3 regions of the Flammeovirga yaeyamensis genome follow, and region 2 is predicted to be linked to each of the others. Evidence: riboswitches for the same ligand, from Rfam matches in the RefSeq annotation. Region 2 holds a riboswitch; each other region holds the start of a gene.
What was found. Region 2 has a riboswitch for S-adenosylmethionine ahead of KMW28_RS07270 (hypothetical protein). Riboswitches for the same ligand answer to the same signal wherever they lie in the genome.
Positions count from the first base shown of each region.

Region 1: another riboswitch for S-adenosylmethionine. It lies ahead of KMW28_RS25875 (hypothetical protein); the one in region 2 lies ahead of KMW28_RS07270 (hypothetical protein).
Region 3: another riboswitch for S-adenosylmethionine. It lies ahead of metX (homoserine O-acetyltransferase MetX); the one in region 2 lies ahead of KMW28_RS07270 (hypothetical protein).

Region 1 is NZ_CP076133.1:1,526,058-1,536,497, reverse strand. Features, by position in the region: gene KMW28_RS25920 (MBL fold metallo-hydrolase RNA specificity domain-containing protein) at 1-316, opposite strand, end outside; gene KMW28_RS25915 (hypothetical protein) at 857-1,249, shown strand; gene KMW28_RS25910 (cytidylate kinase-like family protein) at 1,288-1,992, opposite strand; gene KMW28_RS25905 (cation:dicarboxylate symporter family transporter) at 2,236-3,621, shown strand; gene KMW28_RS25900 (hypothetical protein) at 3,807-4,235, shown strand; gene KMW28_RS25895 (hypothetical protein) at 4,539-4,970, shown strand; gene KMW28_RS25890 (hypothetical protein) at 5,033-5,464, shown strand; gene KMW28_RS25885 (hypothetical protein) at 5,511-5,945, shown strand; gene KMW28_RS25880 (hypothetical protein) at 5,961-6,128, opposite strand; gene KMW28_RS25875 (hypothetical protein) at 6,149-6,403, opposite strand; SAM-I-IV-variant riboswitch at 6,462-6,554, opposite strand; gene KMW28_RS25870 (lipopolysaccharide biosynthesis protein) at 6,592-7,926, opposite strand; gene KMW28_RS25865 (caspase family protein) at 8,185-10,440, shown strand, end outside.
Region 2 is NZ_CP076132.1:1,867,623-1,878,062, reverse strand. Features, by position in the region: gene murD (UDP-N-acetylmuramoyl-L-alanine--D-glutamate ligase) at 1-502, shown strand, start outside; gene KMW28_RS07280 (FtsW/RodA/SpoVE family cell cycle protein) at 510-1,703, shown strand; gene KMW28_RS07275 (hypothetical protein) at 2,009-2,905, shown strand; gene KMW28_RS07270 (hypothetical protein) at 2,897-3,109, opposite strand; SAM-I-IV-variant riboswitch at 3,162-3,255, opposite strand; gene KMW28_RS07265 (cytochrome-c peroxidase) at 3,433-4,551, shown strand; gene KMW28_RS07260 (PhnA domain-containing protein) at 4,735-5,310, shown strand; gene KMW28_RS07255 (muramidase family protein) at 6,086-8,530, shown strand; gene KMW28_RS07250 (HesB/IscA family protein) at 8,875-9,183, shown strand; gene KMW28_RS07245 (S41 family peptidase) at 9,206-10,440, shown strand, end outside.
Region 3 is NZ_CP076132.1:1,993,620-2,004,059, reverse strand. Features, by position in the region: gene KMW28_RS07825 (MmcQ/YjbR family DNA-binding protein) at 76-453, opposite strand; gene KMW28_RS07820 (TonB-dependent receptor) at 771-3,176, shown strand; SAM riboswitch class I at 3,300-3,406, shown strand; gene metX (homoserine O-acetyltransferase MetX) at 3,530-4,570, shown strand; gene KMW28_RS07810 (hypothetical protein) at 4,648-4,830, shown strand; gene KMW28_RS07805 (CheR family methyltransferase) at 4,938-5,765, shown strand; gene KMW28_RS07800 (chemotaxis protein CheB) at 5,773-6,381, shown strand; gene KMW28_RS07795 (GAF domain-containing protein) at 6,434-7,477, shown strand; gene KMW28_RS07790 (PAS domain S-box protein) at 7,550-10,440, shown strand, end outside.

The sequences.
Region 1 (10,440 bases), on a different replicon from region 2:
TAATACGAGCAGAATCTTCTAATAAAATATTAGTAAGAGAAGCAGTAGGAGATGTACATAAAATCTGACCTTCATATCCCTCTTTATACAAATTAGGCAGCTTACCTGAATGATCTAAATGTGCATGGGTAAGTAATACTACATTAACTAAAGAAACATCAAATGGAAAGGCTGAATTGGGATATATAGGGTCTTCCTCGGTAAGATTACTCATATCTACACCACAATCAATCAATACCTGGTAACCATCTTCTAAAGTCAACAACGCCATACTACCGGTTACCTTTTCTGCCGCACCCCAAAACGTGAGTTTCATAAAAATACAATACAATTGATGAAAATATAACCTTAAAGTTAAATCATATTGAAAATAAAACACCTCTTTTTACGAAAAATTTACTGCATAAATTAAACTAAAAATTTTATGTATTCAGTTCCTGAAATTTCATAGGATTTGAGATCTCTAATAATTAGTTAGTTATATGTTTTATTAATTAAATAAATTCACTGTGGTATCTATAAACTTTTTTAGACACCAATTGTAAGATAGATGTTTTAGAATATAAAATGATTAATTTTTTTACATCTAGATTTATTTTTTTTCAAAAAAATGAAAGATTTATTATCAATAAATTTGATTGGGTTAAATCGAATACATAACTAATTTATAACATTTACTTATATTCTTAGGTTTCAATAGTATAAGACAAAATTTGATATGTCAAATTATATTAAATCTTTGTACTTAGATCATATATTTTGTTCAAATGAAAGCAATATGTTGTACTTTTTTTAGATGGGCAAAATATTATTTATTAATTTATAGTAAATTGAAATGAACATAAATGATATCTAAATGAGAAAAATTATTTTCATTGCCATTTCCCTTCTCATCATGTCATGTTCTGTTAAACCAATGCAAGAAGATAAATTCCCTTTAGGGGTACATAAAATATCTGGTGTTGACGAAATTAGAGTAGAGTTTACAGACATGGCCAAGTGTTATATTGAAAAATATAAAGATGGAAAAAAAGTAATGTATAAATGTGAATACGTTATTATCACCGACGGCGACAAAAATGTATATAAGGTCAATTTCCGTCAGTTAATTATGAATGGCTGTAATACTGGCAAAGTAACAAACATTATTGGAAATGATGGTTTACTATTTCATCATACCCAATTAAGTCGTGCTGATTGGCAATTAGATTGTACTCAAGCGGCTTTATCAATGATAAATAAAAAATAAGCACCTCATATCAAAAAGATAGAGGTGCTCCCATTAATCTAGACTTTTCTTAAAAATTCTTTCTCCTTCATTTTCACAAAAGATAAAAGACAATCCGAGAGTCCCTCATCGGATAATTCCTCTCTGTCAATCACCAAGTCAAATTTAATAGGAACTTGCTCAGAAATGTATGCATTGAATCTTCTTCGCTTTCTGTCTTTTTCTCTAACCCTTTCCTTAGCATACCTAAAGTCTAGCTGATTCGCATGGGCATATTTCTGGATTCTATACTCTTCCGAAGCTCTAACATTTACTTTCATCACATTAGGAACTCCAGAAGCAAAGTGAACTGCTCCTCGTCCTAGAAAAATTACATTACCTCTTTCAAAGTAAGATAAGATAACCGTTCTAAGTGCTTTTGTCAGATTCTCGTCGAGGGTGTTTCTATTAAAATCCAGCCCATACATTATTTGATCGATAATTCCTTTATATTCAATAGGTGTAAATTCGTTGATATCATTAATACCTACCTTAAGTTCTTTCGATAGGTTATGTAAAACCGTGTAATCAATTAATTTCCAAGGTCTTTTATGAATCTGGAAGCCAATTTCTTCTTTATTTAATTGGTCTATTAAAATTTCGGCAGCTTTTCTGGTTTGTGTCCCAAACTGTCTACTTATTGTTAGGATCAAACCGTTTGCTACAGGTGCTTTGACTTTCCTGATTTCTCTTTCGATTAGATAATTATAAATGTAGGCTTCCATAGTCATAGGGTTTTAGTTGATTTTTATTATTGTCAAATTAACACTTATTACCTATAATTAAAGTGATCATTATTACTGTTTTAAGGTGATATTTATTGAGTGCGATATCGAAATATTTGGAATCTATATGAAATAGGAAAAAATTATCTTTAATTAGATGCTAATTTTCAAATCAGTTTACTGATCTATTTTATTTTTAAATCATTTAAATCTGTTATCAATTAGCATAACAGGAGAGAGAGCATGGCAGAGATTTTAGCATTATCAATATTTATACTTCTTCTTTGGATTTTAAATCAATTATCAAAAAGAAAAATTAAGTTTCATTATAGAAATTTGACTGCCATATTTCTTGGGATATTAATGGGGTGGGCTCTTTATTCTTTTTTACCAAAAGAGTCCTATGCTGAGTTAAGACATTACATTAAGAGTATTTCCAATATTTACATACGATCTCTCAAATTCATGATCGTCCCTATTGTTTTTATTAGCATCACACATACGCTTATTCACCTAGATAACAATAGTAATGTTGGTCAAAAATTTGGGAGGATTATCTTATACTTTGTCATATCCGTAACATGTGCTGCCGGTATTGGTTTGTTTATGGCTAGTATGTTCAATTTTGATACTATTATAGATGTATCGAAAATATCTTCAGAGAATATTTCACAAGGTTATGCGAATAGAATAGAATCCCTCAGTGACGCTTCTTTAGGAAATGTTATTTATGGATTTACTCAAAATATACCGACTTCAATATTCGATGCATTTTCCAAAAACAACATTATAGGGACACTTATTATAGCTTTACTTATTGGTTCATCAATTAAAAGGATGAAGGTAAAGAAAGCACAAGAAATGAGTAGGGTGATTAGTGCGATTGATTCTGCAAAATTGATCGTCAATTCTATGACTATGACGATCATTAAACTTACTCCATATGGTGTTTTAGCTTTAATGACCATGGCTGTAGCAGAAAAAGGTCCTTCACTGTTTAGTGACCTAGCTAAGTTCGTTTCGGTCTCTTACTTAACAATGGCTGTAATTATTGGAATGCATTTATTAGTACAATTCCTGAATGGTGTCAATCCATTTAAACATTTCAATAATTTAATTCCTGCTTTGATAACTGGTTTCAGTACGCAATCAAGTGGAGCAACATTACCCGTTACCATTGATACTTTAGAAAATAGAAATGGTGTAGATACAGAAACGGCTAATATTGCTGCTTCATTAGGTACTACAATGGGTATGAACGCTTGTGGTGCAATGTGGCCCGTTTTCATGATTGTATTGTCGGTGGGTGTCACCAATGCAATGGGTGGACAAATGGACTTATATTCACCATCAGTATTGATAACTATGTTTATATCAGTGGTTATTTCTTCATTCGGTATTGCTGGTTTACCAGGTACAGCCTCATTTGCAGCAATTACCGCCATGACGATTATGGGTATTTCTGCAGAAGTGATGGGTATCGTATTGACCTTTGTACTCTCTGTTGATTCCTTGATTGATATGGGTAGAACAGCTACAAATATTTTTGGTGTTTCATCTGCAGCAACTTTTATTAGTAAAATTGATGGAGGAATGGACATGAAAATTTTTAATAAAGAGAATCAATAAGCTTACGTAAGTAAAGTGTGATTTTTTTAATTTAAAGATTAGAAAATTGCTTTTTTTGATGCATATGAGGACTTTTTATAGGTTTTGAAAACATTTATATGCAAAATTTAGTTGTAATGTATTTTTCTTTTATGAACTTAAAAAAATTATTGAGTGTTTAGATTAATGTAAACATTCACAAATACATGGAAAAAATTCACACAACATCAATAGCGATTTTTGATTTAACACAATTTCCTATTGTTATCATAACGTGTACAAAGGAACAACCTACAGCACAGGATATTATTGAATACAAATCGAAAAAGGAAGAAATTTTCGAAACTTTTACAACCCCATTTGTTGTAATTGGTGATATTTCTAAAGTGAAGTGGATGGATGCAGATGCTAGGATAGCTTATGGTAAAAACATGAAAGAAACTGCTGATAAATACAGTCATTTGATGATTAAAACATATGCAGTGGTACCTAATATTATTGCCAATGCTATTTTAAAAGGAGTGAATCTCATAGCAAAACCAAAATACGAACAAGTAATTTGTAAATCTTTTGAACAGGCATATTCTAAAGCATTACATGAAAAGGATCTTATCGAGAACTTGAAATCTGCATAAATTAGGAATTAATTCATGATTTAATATATAAGTATAAACATGTAAAGTTAAATACTAAACAAAATTAAGATCAGTCAAAGACTGATCTTTTTTTTTGTTCAAATTTTATTAGATAAAAAAATTAATACCATAAGATATTTTTTGGGAGAGGTGTGTTAGTCTTTTTCACGATTACTGATAATAATGCCTTATCAATTTCATATTATAGGCAATTTCTAACATTGTAATTTTTTGTAGAAAAATTCACTTTTTTGAACTAAAGATGATTAAGTAATGTTTTTTTATTGTACTAATTTATTACTTATGCAATTAATTTATAAATGTTCAGTGGCAACATTTGATATCTCAGAATTTCCTCTGGTAAAAATTGTTTGTCATAAAGAACAACCCAATCTTGAAGATGTAATTGAATACAAAAATTTAAAAAATAAAGTCTTCAAAGATTTCAATGAGCCCTTTATTGTAATCAGTGATGTGTCCAAAATAAAGTGGATGGATTCTGAAGCAAGAATAGAGTACGGCAAGAATCTTAAAGAAAGTGATGATAAATACCTTCACCTATTCAAAACAGCATATGTTGTCGTTCCGAATATTGTAGTGAATATCATGTTGAAAGGTATTAACCTTGTAGCTAAGCCAAGATTTAGACAAGTGATTTGTTCTAGCTATGATGAAGCATACAAAAAAGCAAAATCAGAATTAAAATTTATGATCGATTATCAGAAAGTATCTTAAAATAACCTTACCATTACACATCACAACCCAACTACTAATATTTTACAAGAAACCTAACTATTATGAATAAAATTTACACATGTAATGCCGCAGTAATAGATGTTACTGACTTTCCAATTGTGACAATGACATGTTTATCTGAAAACCCAACTCATCAAGATATTATTGAATTTAAAGCACTAAAAGAAAAAGTTTTTGATAAGTTTGATACACCTTTTGTAGTTATTGATGATTCAAGTAATATCAAATGGATTAGTTCCTCTGCCAGAGCAGAGTATGGACGTTTACTTAATGAACATGATAAAAGATATCAGAACTTATTGAGAGCTTATTTTATTGTAGCACCTAATAAGCTTATGAAAGTGATATTAAATACAATGAATAAGATATTTAAAAGAGAAATAAGACAATACGTTTACGATGATATTGATATGGCAAGAAGCTTTGCAGAATTAGATAGTGAAGTAATCAAATCAATATCAAATGTTTCTTGATTAAAATTAAATTCATTATCTATTTACTACCCAAACAAAAAATTGAATGTACCCTCTAGATTACCTTTGCAACAAATTAAGTGACGAAACATTTAAAATAGAATATCCATTTGATGATCATGTAATAATTACATTCAGGAAAGAAACATTGAATAAAAAAGATGTAGAACATTTTTTTAAAGTAGTTCATATCATTTTAGAAAACATTCAAAAACCTACAACTTTTATATATGATGTTTCTAAAGTAAAAATGATGCTAACAGATCTCCGTATGAGTTTTGCTAATAAAGTTAAAGTAATTTTGGACAACTATTCATATCTTGTAGCTTCTTATATAGTGATTATTAATAACCCTGTCACTAAGTTATTATTATATGGTATTAACCTTATTATTGGATCAGATACCAAACAAAAAGTAATGACAAATAGGGAGGAGGTTATCCGATATATAAAAAATAAAAGTGTCACCCAATTCATATAGGGTGACACCTGTTAATCAGATTGATCTAGCATTCCTTACATCATTTAAGGCATCTAACATCTTTTTGTTATGATGAGATACCTCTTTAGTTGATGTAGTCCTAATTAATTCCAATAATGATTGATCATTTAATGATGAAAAATGATCCACGAAATAGATATAAATGTCTTCTTGTAAATTCATGTTGATATAATTTTGAAATACTAAATAAAATTCAATTCTCCATTTAATAAATGGATAGGCTTTTTAAGAGATAGTTTACCACTTTTAAATACAGTGGATAAACCTTTAAAGTCTCTATTATGGAATTCTGTGTGCAAGGCATTTAAAAAAATACCTCGAGAACTATTCCACTGAAAGTTACCGACTTCAAGATTAAACTGTTGTATCAGTTCATCATCAGATAGCTGCCCTAAAAGGGTGGCGTCAACAAGTTCATTTTCATTGAATAATGTCATAAATGTAAATTTAGAGTGAAACAAAATTTTACAATGACATCAAGAATTTAATAAGAATAGGGGGGAATGTTTTTGTCGTTCCGACCTCATCTATTTTGCCACCGTGGTATTTACTCGGTTGGCATCCATCTAAGGATTCTTGATGATGATACAAAGTAAAAGACAAAAAATGTATAATTCAAATTTTTCTAAGAAGTTTTTTTGAATTTAAGGTGATAGAGTTGTTTTGCTCTTCTAAAATAGATCATATATAGCTTTGGTGTCCTTAACATCAATAATATAATATTGATCCTTTCGTATTTCTGGTAATAATTGTAGATAATAAAGAATCCTATTATTTCTGTAACTAATAATGGAAGTACTGTTCCTAATTCGCCAAAGAATTTGACAAAGAAGTAAGAACTAAAAATTAAAATACAGCTATTAATTACCACAACATTGGTTGAATATTGAGGTTTACCAATCGCATTAGTATAACTTCCGAAGAAAGCTCCTAATGGTGAAAACTGCGCTGACATTATCAAAATAACTAATAAATGGAAAGACTCTCCATAACCTTCTCCATGAAGAATACTTAAAAGTGGTTTAATGACTATTAGAAAAGCAATAGAGATAGGAACAATCAAAGTATATACTCTTTTGATCGTTTTTATAAATTCAAGTTTAAAATGCCTCAAGTTCCCTTGCTCAAATAGTAATACAATTTTGGGGTAAAATATGAGCTGAATCGCATTACTAAGTGATAAAATTAAGACCAAATATCGTTGAGCAACACCCAAAAGTGCTGTTACTTCCAAAGACAGAATACCAGCTGATATAAATAAAGTCATCCTAGAAGCAAGTGTACCAAATATCGCTTTTAACGTGCCCTGTTTGGCATAATGCATAATGTGTTTGAACGTTTTCTTATTAAATTTACTTATAACTATTTTGAAGGTTGGAATTGAACTTAAACCAATAAGAAAACTAACAAAATAAAGGCCACTCAAATAGATAATTAAATTACTTAATTCTACAGGGTAATTACTGAAATAGAAGAAAGCAGTGAAAAGCATTAAAAGAGTAGTGAAATTAATCATTACTGCTTTATATAATTCACCACGACTTTTATGAATATTTTCAATCCATTTTAAACAATTATTACTAATGGAATACAAAGGATAAAATAACAATAATGCGGAGACTTCAGGGAAGAAATCATAATACCCAATCGCAAAAATTACCGCTCCAATTAAAGATTCTATAAGTAATAGAGCGTATAAAACCGTTTTATAAGTAGAATGTGCTGTTTCATCTTCTTTTCCAGATGAAAATTTCACTAATGCAACATAAAGTACCCCTTCTCTAATATTGATCGACAAATTAAAGACAGCAAAAAATATGAACCAACGTCCTACATCTTCAGCCGAATAGACTTGTGTGACAAATAGGAGTAGTGAGTAATTATATAATAATTCACTAAAGGTTAATGATAATGAGGATATAAAAGGTTTTTCCTTAAAAAGGGCAATGAACCTTTTCATGAAGCAAAGTTAATGGGTTAATAAGTATTTCAATTTAATTGATTATGAATAATATATATAATTATTAGTTGCAACTTGCAACCATTAATCATATTATGTTTTTTTCTTTATAGAAATACTTAGAATAATGTTCTTGGATAGGGGAGATTTTCTAGATGGTAATTGCTTTCATAATTATAATTTCATTTATTATTTTAAAGATGAACTATAACAATTAAATTTACTCAACACATTTATCTTATATCAACTACATCTATAATGAGCTACCTCAAACTTTATCTATTATTCTTAATCACTTTCAGCTTTGGTGCAAAAGCCCAAAATAATTCAGCAATTGTAAATGATGTGCTTATATCTAAAAGTAATAATATCATTTGGATAAGTGATAATATACATTCTGATGTACGTGGTGTCTCAATGATTAATGGTAAAGAAGTAGTCTTTCTTCCACATAAGAATTATGTTGCGAAAATATATGAGACCGATAAACACCTAATTACCGTAAATGATTTTGTGCGTTTTTGGGATAAGGAAGATTATTCATTACAAGATTCTATAGCTCTAGATAATTTTTATCTAAATGCTCAAATACCCAAAGAAAATACACTAACAAATATTACACTCAGTAGTTTACAATTAGTTGACCTCAAGACTAAAAACATAAAGAATATCTCACTTCCTAATCATGAATTAACCAATGCAAAAGTAAAAATAAATTCGTCCGGGAGAATCTTTTTCATTAAACCAAATAGTGTATTAGAATTGATAAATGAAAAAGTAACGGAAATCTATAAGTCTAAAGAATTCATTAAGGGGAGTATCATAAATGATCAGGGAATACATTTATTATTATCACCTGAACTGTTTAGAACAGATATAAAAACATCCATAAAACATATCAATTTTGAGGGGAAGGAATTAAGCCATATTTATATAGATAACATTCCACACCTGAAAATTGGATTGGGTGAATTAAATTCTTATAACACGAGTGATCGTCCTTACTTTAATATATTCGGTTCGTCATACTTGCTTCAAACTACAAGTGGATTAGTAGCTTTATCAAATTCATGGAAACAGTATTTAATCTCAGGGTTTTATGATTTACCCTATTCCAATGTCAATTATAAAAACTTTAATGGACAATTTGTAAGAACAGATGGAGGTAAGGTTACTGTTTTTGACCTATGGGGAAGTATTTTATATCAAGAAAATATTGAAAGTTTATATTCCACATTCAACATAACTAATCAAGATAAAATGAGTTTACTCAACACCCTTTATTTAATAGGTGTTGATGGGGAGAGGACCAATAAACAAGAATTTACCTGGAATAATTATATACTTCCTGTCAATATCTCAAATAAGGATAACTTCCTTACTTTCCATAAAAACGGAGAAGTTAATGTTTGGAACTATTCTAATTTTAATAAAGAATATAAATGGGAAATTTCTGGAAACAAAAGACCTTTATTCGCCACATTTCAAATTGATAAAACCCACATTCTTACTCTATTTCCAGACTCTAAGAAAATTGTAGTTTATGATCTAAACGGAAAAATTATCAATCAACAAAACTATGATATTGAAGATTTTATTACTGCGATTAGCTCTACAAATGAGGGAGTTTTTATTGGGACATCGAGTGGGGATGTACATCAACTGGATGATAAATTAAAAATAATATCATCTCATAAAGATGTTTTTGGAGAAGCTGTTTCATCTATTACATTTCTAGAAAAATCAAAAGAGTTAATTCTAGGATCAAGAGGTCGTTTAATTCGTTGCCCTTTAAGTATTGGAAAAATCTCTCCAGAACAAGTTACAAAAGTACATAATGGATATATCACAGATTTAAGTACACAGCATTTTAGTGGACACGACTTTTTATTAACCAATTCTTTCTTTGATAATTCTTGCTTCTTATGGGATTTAAAAAATAAAAGCTTGGTAAAGTCTTATAAACAAGAAAAAAATATACAATATGCCCAATTAATTGATAGCTTGAATGTACCAATGACTGTCGATAGTATTGGTTTTACTTTTGATAGTAACCTTGACCTTGTTAAAAAATTAGAAAGTGATAAACCAGAAGTTTATTTACAAGCTTCGGTTACCTCCCCAATTCGTAAAATTTCATTTAGTAAGGACCAAAACTTAATCTTAGTACTTTCTCAGAATATTGTTTACATTCTTGATGTAAAAACCAGAAAGGTGATTACACAAATTGAAGTCACAGATGATAACATTAATGATGCTATTTTAGATGATAACTCTAGGGAAGTGATTATCACACAAGGCGATAATTTAAAATCCTACGACATTGCTTCAGGTAAAATAATAAGAGAAATAAAATATGATCATGTAGGTAATTTTAGTGTTCATCGTTTAAGAAAAGTTCCTGCTACTCCTTTTATCCTTGGTATAAATACACATGGGTGGACAAATCCTTTTGTCATTCATGAAAACTCTGGGAAGGTAATCACCCGTTACGGTATCCCACTAGATGGAAAT
Region 2 (10,440 bases):
GAACATGAGTGCTGCAATTCTAGCTGCACTATCTGCTGGAGTATCTCCTGAAGATATTCAAGCTGCATTACCATCTTTTGTTGGAGAACCTCACCGATTGCAATTTGTCAAAGAAGTCAATCATATTAAATATATCAATGATTCCAAGGCTACAAATGTAGAAGCCGCATTCTTTGCGTTACAATCTTTTGATACGCCTATTGTTTGGATTGCAGGTGGTACTGATAAAGGCAATGATTACAGTATGTTACACGATGCAGTCGAAAGAAGAGTGAAATCTATTATATGTTTAGGAACTGATAATAGTAAATTATTGGCTGCTTTTGGAGATCAAAAAGTAATGATTGAAACCCAAAGTATGGAAGAAGCAATATCGCTAGCAACAAATGCTGCAGATACTGGAGAAGTAGTTTTATTATCTCCTGCTTGTGCAAGTTTCGACCTATTTAAGAATTACATGGATAGAGGGGATCATTTTATTGAGGCCGTTCAGAAATTATAAATAATGCATGGAAAAGCTATTAAATAGATTAGAGGGAGACCGTATCATATGGGGTGTAATGATCACATTATCGATGTTTTCGATATTGATTGTTTACAGTGCTACCGGGTCTTTAGCCTATATGCAAGCAGGTGGTGATAATGAGCATTACTTATTACGTCATTCTACCCTTGTCATTGTTGGTATCATTGGTGCTTACGTTTGTCATAAAATAGATTATATCTACTATTCTAGATTATCAAGATATGCACTTTTACTATCAATCCCATTACTGTTATTTACTTGGTTCTTTGGATCGGAAATAAACAGTGCTTCTCGTTGGATCGAAATCCCTTTTATCAATTTTACTTTTCAGCCTTCTGATTTAGCAAGGCTTGCACTAATCGCCAATATGGCTTCCATGCTTTGGAAAAGACAAAGAGATATTGGAGAATTTAATAAAGCAATTGTCCCTCTATTAGTATGGACAGGTATAATTTGTGGATTAATAGGTGTTTCTGATATCTCTACAGCCTCTTTGTTATTCCTCACTATTATGCTTCAGTTATTTATCGGGCGTGTTCCCGTTAAATACTTATTTATGTTGATAGCGATTGGTTGCCTTGCGGCCTTGTTTGTTTACCAATTTGGTCAAAGAGGTGGTACCGCAGTTTCTCGTTTATCTTCTTTTATGAGTGAAACTGAAATCCCTTATCAAGCGGAACAATCTTATATCGCAATTTCAACTGGTGGAATTTCAGGTAAAGGAATTGGAGAAAGTACTCAAAGAAACTTCCTACCTCACTCTTATTCTGATTTTGTTTTTGCCATTGTGGTAGAAGAATATGGTTTAATTGGGGCTTTAGTAATTATAGGACTTTACATTACCCTACTTTACCGGGGAATGGCAATTGTCGCTACTAGTCAAAAAGCTTTTGGTGGTTTATTGGCAGCTGGTCTTACCTTTAGTTTAATACTCCAGGCATTTGTACATATGGGCGTGGTCACAGGATTGCTTCCATTAACTGGTTTACCTTTACCATTAGTAAGTATGGGTGGTACCTCTTTATTGTTTACAGGTATGACCATAGGTATTATTCTAAGTGTGAGTAAATCTACACAAGAAGATTCTGAAGAAATCAGATTAAAAAGAACTGAGAGATCCAAAAAGCGTAAAGGATATGATGGTATTAATCGTCCTAAAAACGTTAGAATGAATTAAGTTTAATATAAACTTACATCAATTATTTGTTGTAATTAAAATATACATTCCACAACGACAATTTGATAAATGCATCAGATTGTCGTTTTTTTATTACTATAAGTCAAGTATAAAATTGGATCAATACCATTCACTACTTGTTTATATAAACCACATATCAAAAGATAGATCAAATGGTACGTAGTTTTTAATCGATAACTCACATCACGAATTAGGAGACAAGAAACTTAAAGAGATATATTGAGTGTTGTTCTGATACTTTCCCGTTAAACCTGATATCTTTTTTATTTGTAATTACACTTCACATGACCCTCAATACGACTACTACTATAAAAGACCATTTATATGGTTTAAGAGAGTGCATTATCGATCAATTAAAAAATAACATAAAAGGTGAATTAGAAATTCTTCATCAAACTATACATGAACTATGTAAAATTACAAGTTCAACTTATGGATTTATAGGTTTGATTGATCAAGACTTGGAAAAACTCAATTACTCCAACTTGATAGAATGTACCTCTTTTCAAAATAATATACCGATACTTGGCAATGGCCCTTTAAATACTTCCTCAATAGCAGTAAAGTATTTGAAATTGGCTCATGGTAAACAACTCCCCTTTTTTAGTTATGATGAAGATAAGTACAGAACACAAGCAAGCTGGTTCTCATTTTTATTAATCCCTATATTTCATCAAAACCAACAAATTGGATTAATTGGTTTATGTGATAAGAGAGAAGGATATTCAAAAAACCTATTACGATCTATCAATTTATGTTCTACAGCGATCTATCATGTTATGCTTCAACAGATGGAAAAAGTAGATATGATGAAAGCTTTTGACCTAACCCCTCCATCAAGATTTTTTTGCGATAAAACCATTTACGATATCATGTCTACCATAGATGAAAATGGTACAATTGTACTCTCTAACATTATGTGGAATGAATGTTTTGGTTGTAAGAAGAATCAAATCCTTCAAATGATTATGCATCAAGACCATCATTTGTTTTTCAAATTAATGGAAGATGCACAACGCTCTGGCTTTACAGAAAGTGCTATTGTTCGAATGATAAAAAACAATAAGATTCTATACCTAAATATGCGTGTCATCAATCTTAGGAAGCAAAATCAAATTCAGATCATTGCTCAAGATGTCTCAGAAAGATATACCAAGAAAGCTAAAATAAAATTACTCTAATTCTGATTTAATTCTTTCTAATAATGAGTTTCCATAAAGTTTTGGTAAAGAATGATCAGATCGACCTCTTAACCCCATCAATTTTTCGGCTTGTAACATAGTTAGGTTTCTGTATTTTACTTCTTCTGAAGTCGATACAAATTGATTGCTTAGTACTTGATAGCACTCTTTTAATGTTAATTGAAACGGTTCTTTACTTGCCATAATTTTAAATTATAGTGTTATAAAATTCAACGAACATCAAGAAATAAGGGAGGTGATTTAGTTTTTTTGTCTAGAAATCGACCACATCATTTTTACCACCGTGGCTACTTTGCTCGGTTGGTACCTAAAGGTTCTTGATGATTATTGTGCAAGATTAAAATGATAATTCTTTAATTCCAAATCATTAAACTTGATTAACAAAAACATTTCATTTTTTTTAAAGTTGATGATTTAAGACACTACTCCCTCACAAAAAAATAATAAACTTTAAGTCTCCTTTTTATTTCAACACTGATTACCTAACTTAAAGTATTCTAAATAACATGAAACTTAATTTTTACATAGTACCCTTATTCTTATCAATTCTTTTTTCATGCTGTGAAAATCCAACTATTGATGATGAAAGTAATCAACCTTATCCCCTAGAGTTGCCTTCACATTTTGGAAGAAATTTTGTATTACCAGAAAACAACCCAACCACTACAAAAGGCGTGGAATTGGGTCGAATGCTATTTTACGATACACAACTTTCCAGAGATAATTCTACTTCTTGTGGAACATGTCATCAACAATCCTTATCATTTACAGATGGAAAAGCTTTAGCCGAAGGTATTCATGGTCGTGTAGGCGAATTTAGTAGTATGGCTATTGTGAATGCGATGTGGCAAGGAAAGTTTTTCTGGGATGGGAGATCTGGTAGCTTGGAAGATCAAGCTTTAGGCCCCATCGAAAATGTGCTAGAGATGGACATGACTTTGGATGAAGTAGTTGAGCGTTTACAATCAGACCCTAAATATCCTCCGCTTTTTGAGAAAGCTTTTGGCAGCGGAGTTATTACTGAAGAAAATATTGGCAAAGCAATTGCTCAATTCGAACGTACTTTAATTTCAAGTAATTCTAAATACGATCAGTACTTAAAAGGAAGTTACATTCCTACCGAAGAAGAGTTATTAGGTATTCAATTGTTCTTTACTCATCCAGAACCAAGTATAAACCTAAGAGGTGGAAATTGTGGTGACTGTCATTTAAATATTCTAACCTCAGGTGACTTTAAAGGGTTTAGAGGGTTCCATAATAATGGTTTGGATGACGATGATAATTTAAAAGTAGGCCTTTCTGATGTAACAGGGTCTGAGTTTGATAAAGGAAAATTTAAGGCACCGAGTTTAAGAAATATAGCTGTTACTGCACCGTATATGCATGATGGCAGATTCAATACACTCGAAGAAGTTTTAGAGCATTATAATGAACATGTAAAGGATAGTAAAACTTTAGATGCCCTAATTAGAGAAGGGAGCAATGAACCTATTTTTCCTGGTGATCCCGTAAAATTGCATTTAACAGAAAAAGAGAAAAAAGCTATCCTCACATTTTTAAATATGCTTACTGATGAGGATTTCTTAACCAACCCAGCTTTCTCAGATCCTTTTATAAACGAATAATCCATCTAAATAATCGTTTACAAAAAGTACAATTTGATATAAAATTCTGCATTTTTGTTATGTATCACTTAAATAATGAAATGATTTTCTCTTTTTAAGTGAGCTGATAACTTAAGTTCAACAATGATATTGAATTTTAAAGTTTCGACTGTCATTAATATTTCCACATTATCAATTATACCAATGAGTTTAGAAAGAGATTTACAGAAAAGAAGTAACGGAGTATGTGAATTATGTGCTTCAGAAGAAAATGTTTCCCCTTTTTTAGTAGAACCAAAATCTTCTAAAGATATTGAAGACCATGCTAATTTATGTCAGCATTGTCAAGAACAAATTCTTGATAAATCTAAAATGGATGCAAACCATTGGAGATGTCTAAATGATAGTATGTGGAATGAAAATCCTGCAGTTCAGGTATTGGCTTGGAGAATGTTGCAACGTTTAAAATCTGAAGGATGGCCACAAGACCTTCTAGATATGCTTTACCTTGATGAAGACACATTAAAATGGGCAGAAGCAACTGGAGAGGGTGTAGATGATGAAGATAAAGTAATCCATAGAGATGCAAATGGAGCAATTTTAGAAAATGGTGATTCTGTTGTTCTAGTAAAAGATTTAGTAGTTAAAGGAGCGAATTTTACAGCTAAGAGAGGAACTGCGGTTCGAAATATATCTCTGGTACACGACAACCCAGAACATATCGAAGGTCGTGTGAATGGACAACATATTGTTATTTTAACAAAATTCGTAAAAAAATAATAGTATTCTATCGTCTTCATATAATTTGACGAAGATATACAAACAATGAGAGCGTTTATATTTCGGTATAATCGCTCTCTTTTTTTTTGTATTTGAATTGTTGTAGAAGTTTGTTCAAAAAATATCCAACAAACTTCAATTATTTATATAGATACTTGAAATAGTTACAATTCTCTTTTTATGAATAAGTAATTCTAGAAATAGTACAATTTTTATCAATGAGTTTTCTCCAAAATCAAGTGGTTATTAACATATTATCTCTAAAACATAGCTTCTTTAGTTCATTCAAATTAACTATTTACAAATATTTGTAACTATTTATTCAAACTCTCGTTACTAATACCATAACCGAAACAATTACTAACTACTAAAACCTACCTTATTTTAACTAACTATTAATAACTAAGTCGCTATAGAAACAATAATTTTTTAAAGCAAAAAAAAGTATTAAACCACGTTTAGTGGGCATATAGTGACTCCCTTTTTTCTACCCCATCTACTAACATAATATTATATATTTACCTTAAACGTGGGCACTAAAGTGTCCACGTACTTTACCCCCATTATCATCAATAAAAATATTATTTGTTGCTTTATACGGTAGAAGAACCCATATAAATTTTATTTGGGGACTTTAAAAACCTTAAATTTTAGGGACATTTATGTCCTAAATCAAAACACAGTAGAAAGATAAACCTATTCTCTATGGAGGATAGGTTTTATTTTTTTAAATTGTACTACAAAGTGATTTGCACATCGTTTAAATTATCCAAAAATGAGTTATGCTGTCCAACCCGGCGATACGTTATATAGTATCGCAAGAGCACACAATTTATCTACAAATCAATTATTAAGTCTTAATAATTGGAGTACACCTCCAACTCTACAAATTGGTCAAAATATTATTGTCAATAATACTATTGAGAATAGTTCAAATGAGGATATCATCCATATTGTAGCACAGGGTGACTCTTTATATTCCATCGCAAAAAAATACAATGTTGGACCTGCGGATATTATTGAAGAAAATGATTTAGATCCGAATAATGGAATTTACATTGGTCAAGAACTTTACATACCAGAATTAGAAAGTGATGAAGAAGAAAATATTGTTTCATCCACTTCGTCAAATATTCAAAAGCATATCGTTTTAAAAGGAGATTCACTCTACAGTATATCAAGAAAATATAATGTTACTCCTCAACAACTGTTAGAAAAAAATCAGATGCAGCCAAATAGTCCAATCTATATTGGTCAGATCTTATTTATTCCTACATCAGATAGTAATAGTGCTGAGAAACTCGTTACTGAAGAGAAGGAAACCGTTGTAAAAAAGAAGGCACCTGCAGAAGTATATACTGTTTTGCAAGGTGATACTTTATATCAGATATCCCAAAAGTTTGGTATCAGTCCTCAAAAAATATTAGAATTAAATGGGTTTGATTCTAGTCAGCCTATTTATGTTGGGCAACAACTCAAGGTAAAAAACAATGGTAAAGCGGAGGTGATTCCTCCTCCTAAAAAGCAACCTTCCTCTTCTCAAAAGTCACATACTGTATCAAGTGGTGAGTCTTTGTATGCTATTGGACGAAAATATGATTTATCTCCAGCAGAGATTTTGTCAGCTAATAATATGTCAATTGGTGCTACTATTTATGTTGGACAGGTACTCACTATTCCTAGTCCTCAATTAAATGTAAAACCAAAAGTAACACCTACTACTAAAGAGGAAGTAAATGTGTACACCGTACAATCGGGTGATTTTCTATCTAAGATTGCAAAGAAATATAATATCACACCACAAGAATTAGTGGCGGCCAATCATATTCCAAAAGGTAGGATTTATGTTGGACAGAAGTTATTTATACCAACATCAAAAAATAATTCTTCACCACAAAATAATTCTGTGAAACAAGCACAAGGAAATAGTATCTATCAGTTATCAAAAATTGATGGGCAACAACTGTTTTCAAAAGGACTTTATAGCAGAATTGGCACAAATTATTCTATACACCCAACAGATCTTGACAATGTGCAAAAAAGACTTGTTCAATTGGGTATTTTACATGAACAACACAATGAAAGCCCAAGAAATATAGGTGGCAGTACCAATAACATATCAGGTCAAAGAGTGCCTAAGACTATGGCGGCAATTCGTAAACTGCAAGATCGCTATCGCTTGAATTGGTGGGTAGGTTCGCCTGCTAGAACTGAAATGTTAGGTACGGATAAATATACGTATGGAGAAATCGTTCCTAACGATGTTACCTTTAAGTTCTTAAAAGAATACACTCAATATACTTTATCATTCCCGCACCCGATAACTGGACAAACACAAACTGCAGAGTTTAATAATTTTGTCTACAGTGGGTATAATCAATTTTATAATGGGGTTGGATATTTAGGAAAATCCCTTCCTAATGAGGTTCCTTTATCCGTTTTTAAAGAAGCTGGGTTATCCCCTATTTTAGCTGAGGCGATGAAAGTGGTCTCTAGTCATGAAGGAAACTTTGATGCCATCAATAGTTATGACAAAGCTTTCTTTTCTTACGGATTTATTCAATTTGCTGGAGGAGGCAGAGGACTTGCTCCATTAATTGCAAGAATGAAGGTTACTGAACCCGCTCTGTTTGGAAGTATCTTCCAAAATGCTGGAATTGATGTGGAATACACTACCAGAAATAACGATATTCATCAAGGAGAATTGATTATTAACTTCCCAGGGAAAGGTACTTTAAAAGGGATAGATGCCGAAAAAGAATTGAGAAATCATCATCAAATGTATGGTCCGTTTATCAGAGCTGCTTTCCATCCAAAATTGATAAAAGCACAAATTATACAAGCTGTAAAAGCTTATGCAACTCCAGCATTAGGTATCAAACTGAGTATCAATACAGGACAGTTCAATCAAAGTAATATTCCAATTACAGATATTATTAATTCGCCAATGGGACTTGGTTTTGCAATTGATATGACTGTAAATAAATGGATTGTGAAAACTGGAGAAATGTTTAACAATGCTATTAGTAGCCTTTGTAAACAAAAAGGTTGGCATCAGTTACATCAGATTTCTATGATAGATGAGAGAGAGGTATTGCAAGAAATTGTCAGACAAGAAGGTGGAGCCGATAAACGTGTTTCAGATAGAGGTAATAGCATGTTAAAAAGTTCGCTCAGCTATTCAAAAGATCCTCAAAAAGGTAAAGGTCTTTTGGCTTAAAAATAAATTCGCATCATCAAATGGACATTGTATTTCAATGTCCATTTTTTTTTGATTAATGAATTCGAAATCAGTTGACCTTATCTCTTTTTGTAATACTTTTTAATTCATCCATTCGTTTTATCACTTTATGTACTAAAGTTAATCAACGATAATTTTTCATATATATTAAAAAAATTACATTTGATACTGTTATTTTCAACTCATTATGAAAACATTAAAAATGTAGTGTCGTTTTTATATTTGTGAACTTTCAAGATTTTACGACATTCGCAGAATATTCTCTTCAATTAAGAAGGCTTAGAATTGCATATTTAAAATCTTGTACATAAATTATTATAACCATGAAAATTGAAAATCCAATTAGCATCACAAAACGTGCTGCTAAAGAGATTCAAGAAATATTAACCCAGAAAAAAGTTCCTGAAGGATACTCTCTACGCGTTGGTGTAAAAGGAGGTGGTGGATGTGGAGGTGCTCAATTCACCCTTGGATTTGACCAAACTAAGGAAGGTGATGTGGAATACACTACTAATAACATACCTGTTCTAATAGAAAAGAAACAAATGCTTTTTCTAATTGACTTAGAAATTGACTTTGAGGAAAGAAGAGAAGAACGAGGTTTTGTATTTAACAAGTTGTCCGGACAGTAGCTTTTTGCATAACTTTCAGAAAATGACACACGATAGTACTAATTCAAAAAATGTAGACATTAAAGCGTGGCTACCTCTAATTGTAGGGGTTTCCATAGGCATTGGTGTACTCGTAGGCTCTCATTTACGGGCCCCAGATCCATCGACCAATCGGTTGATGGTGGATAAAAATGCCACAAAGTTTGAACGTTTATTGAATTACGTCGATCAATATTATGTGGATAGTGTTGATATTAATGTATTAACACAAGAAGCTATTGACCATGTTCTGAAAGATTTAGATCCTCATACTGTTTATGTTCCTGCAGATGAAGCTGATATTATGGCTTCTCGTTTAGATGATGGTTTTGAAGGTGTAGGTATTGAGTTTAGAGTAATTGAAGATACTTTAAAAGTTTTATCCGTAATGCCGGGTGGCCCCTCTAAAAAAATTGGTATTCGAGCAGGTGACAAGATTATTGTTGTTAATGGTGATACAATTGCAGGTAAAGAATTGGACAATGCTTCCATTGTAAAAAAATTAAGAGGCAAAAAAGGAACTAAGGTTGATATAGAAATCAAAAGAAAAAAGAAAGAAGAACTTATTGCTTTTACCATTACACGTGATGTTGTCCCTACTCCATCTGTCGAAGCCCATTACATGATTGATGAAGAAACAGGTTACATTAAGATTAGTAAATTTGCAACGAAAACATACGATGAATTCCATAATGCTTTATTATTTCTGAAATCAGAAGGTATGGAAAACCTTGTGATCGATTTAAGAAATAATGGTGGTGGATTTTTAGGTCAGGCAGTAAAAATTGCAGATGATTTATTACCAAAAGACGATTTGATTGTTTACACAGAAGGCAAAGGAAACGAGTTCACTGAGAAAGAATTTAGCAAGAGAAATCCCGATTTCGAAGGACCAATAGCCATTTTAGTAAATGAAAGAAGTGCTTCTGCTTCCGAAATTGTAACAGGTGCTTTACAAGACCATGATCGTGCGGTTGTTATTGGAAGAAGAACATACGGTAAAGGATTGGTTCAAAGACAAATACGACTTAAGGACAATTCTTTATTGCGCCTAACAATATCAAGATATTTCACCCCTAGTGGAAGAAGTATTCAAAAACCTTATGGAGAAGGAATTTCTTACGGTGATGATATTTCTAATCGATACGAGAGTGGTGAATTATTCAACAAAGACAGTATCAAAACAGATAAAATGCCTCAATTTAAAACCGACAAAAATAGAATCGTTTATGGCGGTGG
Region 3 (10,440 bases), 130 kb from region 2:
ATTTATTGTAAAATTAGCAATAAATTAATCTAATCGATTAACATTTTGTAGTAAATAAAAAAATAAACATAAGATTTAGTTAGCAATTAGTGTATCTTTTACTCTCTTTGGAAGTTTATCAAATACTAGTTGATAGGAATGATCTATCCAAACTAAAATTTCATTATCCTCCATATCAGCATTGACATCAATGGTGTTCCAATGTTTTTTATTTAGGTGATATCCTCCCCGAACACATGCATACGTCTCTCTAAGCTCCAATGCTTTTTCGGGATCACACTTTAAACTTACACTTTCAAACAAGTCCACATTTGTCAGTGCAAATATCTTTCCTGCTACTTTAAAAACTATTGTGGTTTCATCGAATGGAAATTCTTCTGTCACTCCATTTTTTGAAAGACAGTGATTTCTAAAATCTTCAATATTCATGGCTAAATCTAATTGTTTAATCATTTAAAAATCAAATATATTTTTAATGTACTGAACAACAAAAATTTAGACAATTGCAATGATAAATTAATCCTTAAAATATTCAAAAATACCTATCAGTTCCTTTAATTTGCATTTAATTTTACTAACACTTGAACTCTAATTTTTTTTGACCACTCATTACTGTATTTATTTATCAATGATTACTTTTTATTATACTCATAATCAAATACTTTCAAATCGGTAATTAGTGTTGTTTTAAAATTATTTGTTTAAACAAACACTAAACTAAAACAATTCATCTTTACAAGTGTTAATGAATTGGACTAAAGCAAAACACGATGAAACAAAGTTTTCTAACATTATTCAGCATTTTTATCATCTCCTCATCATTATTCGCTCAAAATGGCATTGTTAGAGGTAAGGTGACTGAGGTACCAAAAAATGAGACCGTACCTTACGCTACTGTAGTTATTCAAGGAACAACAAAAGGAGCTACAACAGATGATAACGGTAACTATGAAATTAAAGGTTTAGAACCAGGTTTATATAACCTTGTAGTCAATTACGTTGGTTACGCTCCTGCATCACAAGAAGTAGAAGTCACCAACTCTAGACCTGCACAGGTCAATTTTCAATTAAAACCTTCCACTCAAGAACTAAACGAAGTGGAAGTTGTGGCCAATGGCTTTTACAAATCTGACGAAAGTCCTGTATCTGTTCAGCGTATTGGTGTAACAGAAGTAAAGAGAGCTCCTGGTGCCAATAGAGACATTTCAAGAGTTTTACAATCACTTCCTGGTGTAGCATCTACGGCTTCATTTAGAAACGATATATTAATTAGAGGTGGTGCACCTAACGAAAATCGCTTTTACTTGGATGGAATTGAAATTCCTAACATCAACCACTTTGCTACACAAGGAGCATCAGGTGGTCCGGTTGGAATGATCAACGTTGATTTTATCGAAAATGTAGAATTCTATTCTGGTGCCTATCCATCAGGTCGTGGAAATGCCTTATCATCAGTGATGGAATTTTCACAAAAAGACGGAAGAACAGATCAGCATACAACTAACTTAATTTTAGGAACATCGGATGTTGGTATTACATTCGAGGGACCTGTAACTGATAAATCATCAATTATTGTATCAGCGAGACAATCTTATTTACAAGCCTTGTTTAGTGTATTGGGATTACCATTCTTGCCTACTTACAATGACTTCCAATTAAAGTATAAATACGACATCAATCAAAGAAACAAAATATCAATCATAGGATTAGGTGCTATCGACCAATTTAAATTGGCAGATTCACCTGGCGAACCAACAGATGAAGATTACGAGCAAAACGTTTATACTTTAAATAATTTACCTGAACAAAATCAGTGGAATTATACTATCGGGGCGAAATACGAACATTTTAGAGACAACTCAACATTTACTTTTGTAGCTTCTCGAAATATGTTAACCAACAATCAGTTCAAACATCCTGGCAACGATAGAAATCAAGCAAAAATTTACGATTACAACTCAACCGAAGCAGAAAATAAATTTAGATTAGAGGGTGTAACGTTCACAAATAATGGATTCACATTCTCATACGGTGTGAATTATGAATACGCTACATATACCAATAAAACTTTCCAGACTTTATATGATTATGATGACGATCAGTTAAAGACCATTACTTTTGATAGTAATCTTCCTTTAAATAAATGGGGAGCGTTTGGTACAGTTTCAAAGAAATTAGCAAGTGATAAAGTCACATTATCATTAGGAGCAAGAGTAGACGCGAATGATTACTCAGATACTATGGGTAATTTATTAGATCAGTTCTCTCCTAGATTTTCAGCTTCATATCAGTTCACTCCAAGATGGAGTTTAAACTTCAATACAGGTATCTATTATCAGTTACCGACTTATACCACGCTTGGATATAAAGAAGATGGCAAATTTGTCAACAAAGAAAATGACTTAACCTATATCCGAAACAAACAATTAGTGGGTGGTTTAGAATATAAAATCCCTGAAAAGAACTTGAAATTCACTGTTGAGGGATTCCAAAAATTATACGATCAATATCCATACTCAATTAATAACCAAATCTCTTTGGCCAATTTAGGTGCTGATTTTGGTGTAATTGGTTCTGAAGCAGTAACAAGTACTTCTTTGGGTAGATCAAGAGGTGTTGAATTCTTGGCTCAGCAAAAATTCTATAAAGGATTCTATGGTATCTTAGCTTATACATATGTACAATCAGAGTTTACCAATGCAGATCCAAATGTATATGCACCTTCTTCTTGGGATAGTAGAAACATTGTATCTTTAACTGGTGGTAAAAAACTAAAAAGAAACTGGGAAATCGGAGCTAGATGGTTATACTCTGGAGGTACTCCTTATACTCCATACGATGTTGACGCATCTATGGACAGACAAGTCTGGGATGCAGAGCGTAGAGGAGTTAGAGATTACTCACAGATCAATACGTTACGTTTAGATGCACAACATCAATTAGATGTTAGAGTTGACAAACATTACTATTTCAATAAGTGGAGTATCAATTTCTTCTTGGATATCCAAAACATTTATAATTATAAGTCGAAAGGTCAGCCAATATTGACTACAGAAATTGATCAAATGGGTAATCCTGTAGTAGATCCTAACGACCCAAGCAAATACGTTCCGAAGTTTATTGAAACAACGAACGGTTTATTACAACCTTCAATCGGAATCATTGTAGAATTATAATATTTCAAAAAAAACAATCATTTTCCCTTACTTCTCGTAAATAAAGAGGTAAGGGTTTGTTTTTTTCTAAATTCTACATTTATTTTGAAATCGCATACCATTTACATCTTCTAAAGACGTAAGTGTTTATAAAGAAGAGGCAAGAGACTAGGCTCAAAGACCCTCTAGCAACCATCATAAATAATGAAAAGGTGCTACATCCTAGCCTAAATTTTTAGGAACTATAAGCAAATATCGGAACGTGATGAAGATGCCTTCTGTACTACTTATCCAATCTTTGTATCCTTGATTTAGGCTTTATTTGAAGTCTTTTTTTGTGTCTCATTTATTTCATTCGTAATCAAGAGCAATAAATGCAACAGCATTATTATACATACAAAGAAAAATTTGATCTAGAATTTGGGGAAAGTTTAGAAGGGTTCACTCTTTCATATTACACCTACGGTCAGTTAAACCAAGACAAAAGCAATGTCATTTGGGTATGTCATGCCCTTACTGGTAATGCCGATGTTTTTGACTGGTGGAATGGACTTTTTGGAGAAGACGCTATCTTCAACCCCAAGGATCACTTTATTATATGTGTAAATGTTTTAGGATCATGTTATGGTTCGACAGGACCTACATCCATAAACCCTAAAACCAATGAGCCTTTTTATGGTTCATTTCCAAATATTTCGATTAGAGACATTGTCAATTCTTTAAATATTCTAAGAGATCACTTAGGCATTAAATCAATTAATACCTTGATCGGAGGATCTTTAGGCGGACAACAAGCTTTAGAATGGGCAGTGATGCATCCCAAAATGATGGAAAACCTTATTATATGTGCAACAAACTCTAAACATTCTGCTTGGGGAATAGCATTTAATGAAGCACAAAGAATGTCCATTGAAGCTGACCCTACTTGGGGAGATAAAAGTAATGACGCCGGAGTGAATGGTCTAAAGGCTGCCAGAGCTATTGCTATGTTATCTTACAGAAACTACAGCACTTACGAAGAAACTCAATCTGAAAAGGACGTTAATAAAGTTGATAATTACAGAGCATCTACTTATCAACAATATCAGGGAGATAAATTAACTAAAAGATTTAATGCATATTCTTATTGGACTTTATCTAAAACTATGGACAGTCATCATTTAGGAAGAAACCGCAAATCTTTAGAAGAGGCGCTTCAAAGTATTCAAGCATACACACAGGTAATTGGCATTACTAGTGATGTCTTATTCCCTGTATCTGAGCAACGTTTTATTACGCAACATATCCCGAATGTTACCTATGAAGAAATCACTTCTCTTTATGGTCACGATGGATTTTTGGTGGAGACTTATAAAATTGCTGCTGCAATCAGAGCTTTTTTCAAACAAAAAAATAAAAAAAGAGTAGTCTTATAATTTTAGGCACACATTTTGATTTTGTATTGGCGTATATCCGTTTGGATAATGTATGTCTATAATGAACATCAAATAACATGAAAAATATTACTAAAAGACTCTTATCCGCAAGTGCATTATTATTGTTAGGAGTTTTCGCTTTTTCTTGCTCTAACAAATATGGCAATGCATCATCTTCTTATTTCAAAAAAGAAAGAAAGAAATATGAAGTAATGGATCAACATGCAGACTGTCCTCAATTGGTAAAATCAAGAAGATAATTTCTTCAAAAAATCATATTTCAATCCTTTTTTCGTAACTTCATGAAAAAAGGATTTTTATTATTTCTACCAATTATAGATTTTTTAATCTTCTACTACCAATTATTATGCAACGTGAGATTGAAATTGCAGAGCTGCGAAGGCTTACCCAATATTTAGACGATAATTTTGATTATGATTTCAAAAATTACGCAATGTCTTCGTTTACTAGAAGAGTTCGCCGAGTTGTTGAGTTGTATAAGTTTTCATCCGTAGATGCATTAATTAAAAGGTTTAAAGATAAACCTGAGTTTTTTCAAGAATTTGTTTCTGAGATTACTGTTAATGTAACAGAGATGTTTAGAGACCCTACTTTTTGGATTTCCTTAAGAGACGAAATCATTCCTGAGGTCTTAAATGAACATGATAAAATAAGTATTTGGCACGCAGGGTGTTCTTCTGGTGAAGAGGTTATTTCTATGTGTATACTACTAAAAGAAGCAAACGCTCTTGATAAAGCTACTATTATTGCAACAGACATTGATAAGTCTATAATTCAAAGAGCAAAAAAAGCAGCTATTAGTGCAAAGAATATGGAATTGAATCAATCCAATTACGAACGCTATGGTGGTAAGGCTGCATTATTAGATTATTTTATTGAAAGAGATGGGTTTTATTATGTAAACCCTGACTTATTGGATAGAGTATCGTTTAGAGTACAGGATTTAGTCAAAGGTAATCCTTTCTCTAAATTCGATTTAATTCTTTGTAGAAATGTTATGATTTACTTTAATCAAACACTTCAAAACGAAGTACTGAAAAAGCTTCATAACAGTTTATTCAAATATGGCAATCTAGCAATAGGATCTAAAGAGTCACTTATATGGTGTGATATTGCCAATAAATTTGTCGTTGTAAACAACGAGGAGAAAATTTACAAAAAAATAAAAGAATAATTCCTCTATGCTATTCAATGTAGATAAATCCGTTTTTGAGAAAACCTACAAGGGTATCGTTATAGGGGGCTCTGCTGGTAGCTTTAAGCCAATCACCCAATTATTGGCCGACTTACCAAAAGATTTTCCAATTCCTATATTTTTATGCTTACATAGATTAAAACATGTAAGACACGGATTTATTGAAGCATTATCTATCCGCAGTAAAAAACAGATTATTGAACCACAGGATAAAGAAACTATCCGACCAGGGATGGTATATTTAGCACCTGCGAACTACCATATGTGTATAGAATTAGGAAATTCTATTTCTCTTTCTACTGAGGGATTGATCAATAATTCTAGACCATCTATAGATCTGACTTTTCATACAGCGGCCTACACATTTAAAGAAAAAATGATAGGTATTTTGTACTCTGGAGCAAACAAAGATGGAGCAGAGGGCATGAAATCTGTCAAAGACAAAGGTGGTTATACAATAATTCAAGATCCTGATGAAAGTCTTATGGCGACAATGCCTCAATCGGCACAAGCTATAACAGACATCGATTTATGCCTTGAATCAGAAAAAATTAAAAATTTTCTACTACGTTTATACAAGGCTCAGCAAAAATAAACGTTAGTAAATAAAATCTTGTGTAATATTTTCAAGCAACCTTCTTAGCATTTTGAAAACAACGCAGAAAAAAACAAATATTCGAAGAAAAGGGTCGAGATCAGATATCCGACGATATGGCATTATCATTAGTGGTATTTTAGCAGTGCTATTTACAGCTATAATATTTCTAGAAATGAGGTTTCCAAATATCTTATCACTAGTAGGAATTTTGGACACGAAGCAATTCAATAGAGAAACCTATTTACTTTCTATTCGATTCCTCGATCTTACTTTTATATCTGCTTGTATTTACTTTATCTTTGACAAATCTAAACCTTTCAATATTTATTTAGGTATCGTTTTCTTATTCATGTGTATTTATTCTATTTGGGATATTCATGAGTTACCGAATTTAATATTAACGAGCTTAGAAATTACTGATGATAAAATCATTGGTCAAATAAGAGAAGTTGCTAATCCAACATATTATACATTAGGCTTTACATTTGCCATTTTATTCTTTTTCTTATTCCGTTTGATTTCAGACTTGATGAAAGATCCTGAAGATCAAATCATCTACGTTCCTAAGTATTACAACAAGGAAAATCAAGAAAGTGAAGAAGAAAGAAAAGATGCTATCCAAGAACGCTCTCAACTTATTCGCAATAATATTCATGCAGCTATTGTAGATAGTAATGATGCAGCTGATAAAGATCAGAAGTTACTAAATGCTATTTGTAAAGAATTTAATGTAAGCACTGGTATTTATTATAAACTAAAAGAAATTGAAGGCGAATCAATATTAGAATATGCAAGAGGGTTTGCATTCTTTCTTCCTGATAACGATAAACTATCCTATCAATTAGGAGAAGGTCTACCTGGACAAGTTGCCAAAACCAAATCATCTATCATTACTAATAATGTTCCTGAAAAATACATTAATGTTGTATCAGGCTTAGGAGATGCTTCTCCTCAATCGTTAATGATCTCCCCTATTATTGACTCAGAACATGACTTAGTGGGTGTTGTTGAATTAGCATCTTTCAAGAGTTTTTCACCTGATGACAGAGAGATTCTTGACAAAGTAACCATATGGTTCACAGAAGATAATTAATAAGAAAAGCAGAAAATCTATTTATATATGTTCTTTCAAGATTTAAAGATACGTACTAAGATCACGATAATTATGCTTATGGTTGTTACCATTACCGTAGCAATTATCAGTTTTCTTTCTTATATACAAACAGAAGATTCCGTAGAAAGGCGTTACTCTGAAACTTTTGATGTTATCAGTACATTAAAATCTGAACAAATTGATCAGAAGTTTAAATTACTCGAGCAAAACCTAAAGTATATATCTAAATCTGCTCTGATTGTTTCTTCTACGACTAAATTAAAGTACTTATTCAAAACTAAATCAAGTGCATATAAGGATTCCACTTATTACGCTATAAAAAGAACGTTAGATAACGATTTATTCCCAAAACAAATCGTTAACGGATACTCTAATATTATTATTTCTGATGATAGAGGTAGTGTTTTATATACCAGTTATACTTTCCCTGCATCAGTAATTGTAGGTGATAGAAATAAAACATTTGAAAAAATCATCAAAAAGGCGAAAACAAAAACATATTTCTCCGAACCTTTTAACACAGAAAAAGGGGTGCATATGTATATTGTCTCACCTAGAATGAAATCAAGATATGGTGAATTAGGTCACGTTATCATCTTATACTCCCTGCAAAAAAACATCTATCCTATCGTTGAAAATAGAACTGGACTTGGTGACACAGGAGAAATTCTATTGTCTAGAATGTCTGAAGGTGCAGCAAAGAATGTAACAATTATTTCCCCATTAAAAAGTAGCCAAAATCTCCTCACAGAAGTAATTAGTGAAGGTGACCCTAAAAACATAGCTATACAAAAAGCAGCTAAAGGTGATTCCAAAGACTTCGGTTATGATATTGACTGGAGAGGAAAGAAAACAATCTCTTATTGGAACTACATTCCAACGACTAAATGGGGTTTGGTGGTAAAGATTGATTATGATGAAATCAAAAGTGGTCTAAATGGATTGATATTAACCTTTGTCTACACAGCCATTATTATCATTTTGATTGTAATGCTTGTAGCAGTTACCTTCTCTAAGTTCCTTACATCCCCGATTATTCGATTAAAAAATAGACTAAACTATATCGCCAAAGGTATCCTACCTCACGAAGTATCTGATGATATCCAAAATGATGAAATTGGAGAGATGCAAATGGCCGTTCAGGAGGTAGTCAATGGTATGAAACGTACCGCTAACTTTTCGGAACAAATTGGTGATGGTAATTATGATGCCGTTTATTCTGCCTTATCAGAAGATGATACGTTAGGTAATGCCTTAATCTCTATGAGAGACAGTATTCAAAAGGCAGAAAAAAGAGATTATGAACGTAACTGGATTATTACGGGTGAAGCTGAAATTGGTCAAATTCTTCGAACGCATAATGACTTGATTGCTTTAGGTGATGAAGTTATTGCATACACCACTGAAAAAATTAATGCTGTTCAAGGTGCTTTTTATGTTGTTGAGGGCGCTACAGATGAATTATCGATTGACAAACAAACTATTGAGTTAGTTAGTACATATGCCTATAACAAGAAACGTTTCCTTAAAAAGCAATTCAAATTTGCAGAAGGTCTTGTTGGTCAGGCTGCAATTGAAATGGAAATGATTTTAAGAACTGAGATTCCAAGTGATTATCTTTCAATCACTTCAGGACTTTTAGGTGAGAAAAAACCTAGATCGGTACTTATCATGCCTTTGATTGCCAACGAAAAAGTATATGGTTTATTGGAGTTTGCTTCTTTAGACAACTTCTCTCCTATGACATTGGAGTTTGTGAAAGAAATTTCTCAAATCATAGCAAGAACAATATTCAACATTAAGATTAACGAGAGAACAGTAAGGCTACTGAAAGAATCTCAACAGATGTCTTCAGAACTTTCTGTACAACAAGAAATCCTTCGTCAGAATGCTGAAGAAATGGAGTCTACTCAAGAAGAACTTCAAAGAACTAACCATCGTCTGGAGGAACAAGTTGAGGAAGTGAAGCACTCACAAAATAGATTACAATCCTTATTAGAAAACGCTTCTGAGGTGATTACAATTTTTGATAAAGACTCAAAAATTAAGTTCGTATCTCCTTCATCAAAACACATCTTAGGATACAAACCTCAAGATCTAATTGATACTTCATACCTTTCTAATTTGCACAAAGACAGTTTAGATCACGTAAAAGAATTCATCAACAATCTTGTCGAATCTGAAGGACGTCAAACATTTAGTTTAGAATATAGATATAAACTACAGGATGGACGATATATTTGGTTGGAAGCGACCGGTATTAATTTAACGGATGATCCTGCAGTTGAAGGTATTGTAATTAACGCACAAGATATTACAGAGAGAAAGCAAGCTGAAGTGGAACGTAGAATGAGAACACAAATGCAGGCACTTTCTGAAAACTCACTTGACTTAATTCAACGACTAAACGCTGAAGGTCACATCTTCTATACAAACCCAACAATCGAAGATTACACTGGGTTAGCAGCAGAATTATTTACAGGTCAGCAAATTGACAATACAAGTCTACCAGAAAATATTATTCAGCTTTGGAAGGAGATGTTGATAGAAGTATCTTCAACTTCAGAAAAGTGTACTAAAGAAGTTGAATTCCCTACGAATCAAGGGACACGTTTCATGACAGTAACGGCCATTCCAGAGTTTAATGACGAAAAGGAATTTGAAAGTGCTTTATTCGTATCTCACGATATCACAGAAAGAAAGAAAGTCGAACTGGAGATCTTATTGAAGAATAAGAAAATTACAGAGTCGATTAACTATGCAAAACGTATTCAAGGAGCTATCATCCCTAATACTGAGCACATTAAGAAAGATCTAAACGATTGCTTTATATTCTACAAGCCTAGAGATGTAGTATCTGGCGATTTCCCTTGGTATTATAAAAAAGGCAAAGACATCTACATAGCAGCTGTTGACTGTACAGGTCATGGTGTACCAGGAGC